Regions from separate parts of the Stenotrophomonas sp. KH_052 genome, predicted to be linked through region 1. Evidence: riboswitches for the same ligand, from Rfam matches in the RefSeq annotation. Region 1 holds a riboswitch; the other holds the start of a gene.
What was found. Region 1 has a riboswitch for glycine ahead of gcvP (aminomethyl-transferring glycine dehydrogenase). Riboswitches for the same ligand answer to the same signal wherever they lie in the genome.
Positions count from the first base shown of each region.

Region 2: linked by a shared signal. The riboswitch ahead of AC3ITW_RS19820 (trimeric intracellular cation channel family protein) and the one ahead of gcvP (aminomethyl-transferring glycine dehydrogenase) in region 1 are both predicted to bind glycine.

Region 1 is NZ_CM174475.1:3,569,016-3,572,419, reverse strand. It holds gene gcvP (aminomethyl-transferring glycine dehydrogenase) at 1-1,940, opposite strand, end outside; glycine riboswitch at 2,003-2,105, opposite strand; gene AC3ITW_RS16485 (multidrug effflux MFS transporter) at 2,404-3,404, shown strand, end outside.
Region 2 is NZ_CM174475.1:4,331,887-4,335,290, forward strand. It holds gene AC3ITW_RS19805 (nuclear transport factor 2 family protein) at 1-175, opposite strand, end outside; gene AC3ITW_RS19810 (hypothetical protein) at 245-664, opposite strand; gene AC3ITW_RS19815 (GIY-YIG nuclease family protein) at 737-1,003, opposite strand; glycine riboswitch at 1,044-1,133, shown strand; glycine riboswitch at 1,147-1,252, shown strand; gene AC3ITW_RS19820 (trimeric intracellular cation channel family protein) at 1,335-1,952, shown strand; gene AC3ITW_RS19825 (MdtA/MuxA family multidrug efflux RND transporter periplasmic adaptor subunit) at 2,237-3,403, shown strand; gene AC3ITW_RS19830 (multidrug efflux RND transporter permease subunit) at 3,400-3,404, shown strand, end outside.

The DNA.
Region 1 (3,404 bases):
TAGGTCATCATGATCGCGGCCAGGCGGTCGCTGTACTTCTCGGCGTTGAGGCGGATGTCCTCGACGTCGACGTTGCCGTTGGCATCGGTCTTGGTCACCACCACCTTCATGCCGCACATCTGTGCCGATGCCGGGTTGGTGCCGTGCGCCGAATCCGGGATCAGGCAGATGTCACGATGGTCTTCGCCGCGCGAGCGGTGGTAGGCACGGATCGCCAGCAGGCCGGCGTACTCGCCCTGCGCGCCGGAGTTCGGCTGCAGGCTCACCGCGTCGTAGCCGGTGCATTCCACCAGCATCGCTTCCAGCGAGTCGATCAGTTCCTTGTAGCCCAGCGCCTGGTCGGCCGGCACCAGCGGATGGATCTGCGAGAACTCCGGCCAGGTCACCGGGATCATCTCGGCGGTGGCATTGAGCTTCATCGTGCACGAGCCCAGCGGGATCATCGTGCGGTCCATCGCCAGGTCCTTGTCGGCCAGCGAACGCAGGTAGCGCAGCAGTTCGTGCTCGCTGTGGTGGGTGTTGAACACCGGATGGGTCAGGAATTCAGACTGGCGCAGCAGGCCGGCCGGCAGTGCGTCGGCAGTGCTGGCATCCAGTGCGTCCACATCCAGCAAAGCACCGAACACCGAAGCCACGGCGACGATGTCGGCGCGGGTGGTGGTTTCGTCCAGGCTGATACCGACCGAGTCGCTGTCGATCGCGCGCAGGTTGTAACCGGCGGCACGGGCCTTGGCGTGGATCTCTTCGGCGTGCACGCCGGTGACATGCAGGGTGTCGAAGAAGTCACCACCGACCTGCACGCCGGCCTTGCGCAGTGCCGCAGCCAGGATCGAGGCCAGGCGGTGGGTGCGGCGGGCGATGCGGGTCAGGCCTTCCGGGCCGTGGTAGACGGCATACATCGAGGCCATCACCGCCAGCAGCACCTGCGCGGTGCAGATGTTGGAGGTGGCCTTCTCGCGACGGATGTGCTGCTCGCGGGTCTGCAGGGTCAGGCGGTAGGCCGGGTTGCCCTGTGCGTCGATCGACACACCGATCAGGCGGCCCGGCATCGAACGCTTGTAGGCATCGCGGCAGGCCATGAACGCCGCATGTGGGCCACCGAAGCCGAACGGCACGCCGAAACGCTGGCTGTTGCCGACCACGATGTCCGCGCCCCATTCGCCGGGGGCAGCCAGCAGGGTCAGCGCCAGCAGGTCGGTGGCCACCGCCACCAGGCCGCCGCGTGCGTGCACGGCATCGACCAGCGCCTTGTAATCGCCCACCTGGCCGAAGGTATCCGGGTACTGCAGCAGCAGGCCGAAGCTGTCCGCTTCCAGCGCTTCGGCCGGCGTACCCACGCGCAGCACGATGCCCATCGGTTCGGCGCGGGTGCGCAGCAGTTCCAGCGTCTGCGGGTGCACGGCGTCGTGCACGAAGAAGGTGTCCGACTTCGACTTGGCCGAACGCTTGGCCAGGGTCATCGCTTCGGCGGCGGCGGTCGCTTCGTCCAGCAGCGAGGCGTTGGCGATTTCCATGCCGGTGAGGTCGGCGCACAGGGTCTGGAAGTTGATCAGCGCTTCCATGCGGCCCTGCGAGATTTCCGCCTGGTACGGGGTGTAGGCGGTGTACCAGGCCGGGTTTTCCAGGATGTTGCGCAGGATCACGTTCGGCGTGTGGGTACCGTAGTAGCCCTGGCCGATGAAGCTGCGCAGTACGGTGTTCTTGTCGGCGATCGCGCGGATCTTCGCCAGCGCCTGCACTTCGGTGATCGACTCCGGCAGCGCCAGCGGTGCCGGCGACTTGATCTTGGCCGGCACGATGGCATCGGTCATCGCATCCAGCGAGGCGTGGCCGATGACGCCGAGCATCTGTGCGATCTCGGCATCGTTGGGGCCGATGTGGCGCTCGACGAAGGCCGAATGATGCTCGAGCTCACGCAGGGAAGGGGTGTTCTGGGACATGGCGAAGGATCCGTCAGGAAAGGGCACACGCACGGGCACAAGCCGCCGGTCGGCGGTCTGCGGGGCGCCCCTCTGTCCTTTTGCCTGAGAGTTTAAAAGCGCGGCGGACCGCAGCTTCGTGCCCCTTCGGCGCCGGATCGAACCGGTCTCTCCAGAGTTCTGTTACGGGTGGTATCGGGCCTGAGCGATTACGGGCGTTGCGCCTTCGGCAGCGGTGTTCCGCTTCTCCCACCGTGTTGCCCGCCGATTATAGCCCGTTGCGCGCCGGCCGGCCGCTCCCGGGAGGCGCCGCTGCGCCTGAATGGCCGATGGCCCGGCCGTGCGTTTTGTGCATCCGTGCATGGCGCGGGGCGCAATCCCCACCTATGATGGGCGGATACCCGAATTCATCTGGCGCTGTCCCTGTTTCAGGGGACTGGCGCCCGCCGTGCGTGCCGCGCATGGCCCTGCCGGACGCCTCTCCATGACCGCCGCTGTTGCTCCTTCCACCCGCCGCATGGCCCTGCTGCTTGCTGGCCTGGCCATGTTCGGTCCGTTCTCGATCGACACCATCTTCCCGGCGTTCCCGCAGCTGGCCCAGCGCCTGGCGGTGGACGAAGTGGCGGTGCAGCAGACCATCAGCGTGTACCTGCTGTTCTACGGCCTGATGAGCCTGGCCCATGGCCCGCTGTCCGATGCCTGGGGCCGCAAGCGGGTGATCCTCGGCGGCCTGGTGATATTCGTCGGCGCCTCAGTCGGCTGTGCGCTGTCCACTGACCTGACCACGCTGCTAGGCTTCCGCGCACTGCAGGGCTTGTCGGCAGGTGTCGGCATGATCGTCGGCCGAGCGGTGATCCGCGACCTGTACCACGGCCATGACGCACAGCGGCTGATGAGCCAGGTGTCGATGCTGTTCGGCATCGCCCCGGCGATCGCCCCGATCATCGGTGGCTGGATCCTGCTCAGCGGCGCTGGCTGGCCGTTGATCTTCTGGTTCCTGGTGGTGTTCGCGCTGGTGCTGCTGGCGGCCACTGCACGCTACCTGCCGGAAACCCATCCGGTCGAGGCGCGCGTGCCGTTGTCACCGCGCGTGCTGCTGCGCGACTACGTTCGCATCGGCTTCAATCCGCGTTTCCTGCGCCTGGCGTTGGCCGGCAGCATCGGCTTCGGTGGCGTGTTCCTGTACATCTCCTCGGCGCCGGTGTTCGTGATGCAGCACCTGCACCTGGGCGAGGGCGGTTTCGCCTGGCTGTTCATTCCCACCATCGGCGGCATGACCACCGGCTCGTTCCTGTCCGGGCGCATGGCCGGGCACAGCAGCCCCACGCGACAGGTCGCCATCGGTTTCGGCCTGTGTGCGTTGTCGGTGCTGCTGAACATCGGCTACGTCGGCCTGGCGCCACAGTTCGCACTGCCGTGGGCGGTGATGCCGATCTTCCTGGGCGGCATGGGCATGGCGCTGATCTTCCCGATCCTGGCGCTGGC
Region 2 (3,404 bases), 760 kb from region 1:
GGACCGCGCGCTTGGCCAGGTCCGGGTGCAGGGAGCGGGCGACGCGTTGCGGGTCGGCCTCCAGCTGGCCGTCGACGTAATCGTGGCAGGTGGCTTCGATGGCCGCGATCGTGGCCGGGTCGGCGGCGGGGCTTGTCGCACCAGCAACAGCGAGCAACATGGCAAGCGTGGACATCCTGGTCTCCAAGGCTGGGGCGGGATGATCATGGCATGGGCGGCGTACTTACCCACGCGTGGCGCGGATCTATTGCATCAGGCCCATTTCGTCGACGCCCAGCTGCATGTACATGAACGCGGCCGCTTCGTCGGTCATCGGCTGGCCCTTCGGGAAACTGTCGAGCCAGGCGGTGATGCGCGCATGCCGATGCTTCAGTGCATCGGCCATCGCGCGCTTTTCCGCGTCGGTGGCACGTTCCTGCATCTCGTCGCGCAGCAGGTCATCGCCGATGCCCCATTTTTCGGCCAGCGGAATCAGGTCGACCAGATCGGGCGGCACCCGGTCACGGCGCAGGTGGATGGGGTCAGCAGTGGCCGGGCCACGCTGCGCGGCCAGCTCTGCGGCGGTTCCGATCTGCCCGTGCTGCAGTGGCGGCGAGGTCGGCGCCTGGGCGCAGGCCGGCAAGGTCATGCAGGTGGTGAACAGCAGCATCCAGCAGGTCTTCATCGGACCAATCCTATGTCCATGGCTGTGGCGATCATGGCATGGGCGGCGTCTCCATCCACGCAAGGCGTGGATCTACAGGACCGGTGCCTGCAGCCAGGCCAGTTTGCGTTCGCGCGGCTGCTGCTTGAGCTGCCATTCGGCGCGCGAGGCGGCGGCCCGGTCCGGGTACTCGCGCACGGCCAGTACGCGCAGCGGCGGCCGCGCCCGGGTGTAACGCGCACCCTTCCCGGCCTGGTGGGCAGCGAAACGCGCGTCCACGTCGGTGCTGATGCCGGCGTAATAGCTGCCATCGCGGCATTCGAGCAGGTACAGGAACCACGGGCGCAGGGACGAGGCCATGGCCGGATTATGCCGTGTTGCACTGCAGCGGATATACTGGCGCCCGAATGCAGGAGAGAGGCGCCGCGCTGGCGCCCGCCGAAGGCGCAGGCTCCCATGATCGCTCAGGCCGGTGGGCTGGAATCCCACCAACCATGCATTCGACTCGCCGAGCTGGAGAGAGGTCACCGGGCATGCCCGGCACGATCCGCCGAAGGGGCACGCGGCCCATGCCGCTGAACTCTCAGGCAAAAGGACAGCGGGAGCGGCACCGGTCATCGTCATCCCGTCATTGCGCAGGCAGTGGCGGTACACGCGCATGGCCGGCCCCACCGCGCCCGGAGCCTGTCCCATGCTGCTGTCCATCATCTACCTGATCGCCATTTCCGCCGAAGCCATGACCGGCGCGCTGTCCGCCGGCCGCCGCCGCATGGACCTGTTCGGTGTGATCATGATCGCCTGCGTTACCGCCCTCGGCGGCGGATCACTGCGCGACATCCTGCTCGGTCACTATCCGCTGGGCTGGGTGAAGCATCCCGAGTACCTGGGCTTCACCGTGTGTGCGGCGCTGATCGCCACCTGGGTCGCACGCTGGATGCACCACTTCCGACGCACCTTCCTGGTGCTCGATGGACTGGGCCTGATCGCCTTCACCCTGATCGGCTGTTCGATCGCACGTGAGGCCGGCCATGCCATGCCGATCGTGCTGATTGCCGGCATGCTGACCGGCGCCTTCGGCGGCGTGCTGCGCGACATCCTCTGCAACGAGGTGCCGCTGATCTTCCAGAAGGAGCTGTACGCGATCATCGCGCTGCTGACCGGCGCGGCCTACCTGTTGCTGCTGCACTGGGGTGTGGCCGACGCTACCGCGATCCTGTGCTGCCTGGGCGGCGGCTTCGCGCTGCGCCTGCTGGCGATCCATTACCGCTGGGAAATGCCGAAGTTCGTGTACCACGACGAAGTGCATTGATTGTTTGACGGTAGTGCCGGCCGCTGGCCGGCAACACGGCACACGCCCTCAGATTCCAGCAGGTTGCCGGCCAGCGGCCGGCACTACCGAATGCGTTGCATGACCATGGTCATGCGGCATTGACCGGGGTGATTGGCTACCATTGTCGCCCCGTCGCTGCTGCGACGGCATCCAGCCACGCCGCGCCCGCGGCCCCGCCAGACACTCCCTCCCCGCTGCCCGTGATGCCGTGAACGCACCGACGGGCCCGCATGTCCCTGCGCGCGCAGGGCGCAGGATGCCCCATGTCTGTCGCCGAAAATTCCCGTTTCCGTCGTGCCCGCCTGTTGTGGGCGGTGCTGGCCATTGCCCTCGCCGCCCTTCTGGCGTGGTGGCTGTGGCCCCGGAATGGCGCCGGCAGCAGCGACGATGCGCCGGGCAAGACGGTGCCGGTACGCGTGGCGCGTGCCAGCGCCGAGCCGCTGGTGCTGCGCCTGAAGGCGGTCGGTACGGTCACCCCGCTGCACAGCGTGGTGGTACGCAGCCGCGTGGATGGCGAACTGCTGCGGCTGCATTTCCAGGAAGGCCAGCAGGTGAAGGCCGGCGATCTGCTGGCGCAGATCGACCCGCGCCCGTATGAAGTGAAGCTGGCACAGGCCCAGGGTACCCAGCAGCAGAATCTGGCCGAGCTGGAGAACGCCGAACGCCAGCTGCAGCGCTACCGCGAACTGCAGAAGCAGAACTACGTGTCCGGGCAGGAATTGAGCGACCAGCAGAGCAAGGTGCGCCAGCTGCAGGGCCGCCGCCTCAGCGATCAGGCGTCTGTTGACGAGGCACGCCTGCAGCTGCAGTACACCCGCATTACCGCACCGGTCAGTGGCCGCGTCGGCTTGCGCCGGCTGGATGTGGGCAACCTGGTGCGTGCCAGCGATGCCGAAGGCTTGGTGACGCTGGCACAGACCGCACCGATCAGCGTGCTGTTCACCGTGCCCGAACCCGAGCTGCCGGCGCTGCTCGATGCCGTGCAGGCGCAACCGGCACTGGCGGTGGAAACCTGGGACCGCGAAGAACGCCGGCAGCTGGCCCGCGGCTCGCTGTCCAGCGTCGACAACCGCATCGATACCACCACCGGCACGTTGAAACTGCGTGCGCACTTCGACAACCACGATCTGGCGCTGTTCCCCAACCAGTTCGTCAACGTCCGCCTGCAGCTGGGCGAGCAGCCCGCGCTGCTGATTCCCGATGCCGCCGTGCAGTTCGGCAGCCAGGGCAACTACGTGCATATCGTCGACAAGGACAGCAAGGCACAACGCCGCACCGTGGTGCTCGGTCCGGCCGATGATGGACGCGTGGCCGTGCGCTCCGGGCTGGCCGCAGGGGACAAGGTGGTGATCGAAGGCATCGACGGGCTGGAAGACGGCACGGCGGTGGAGATCATCACCGAGGAGGCCGCGACCAAGGCCGGCGCATGAA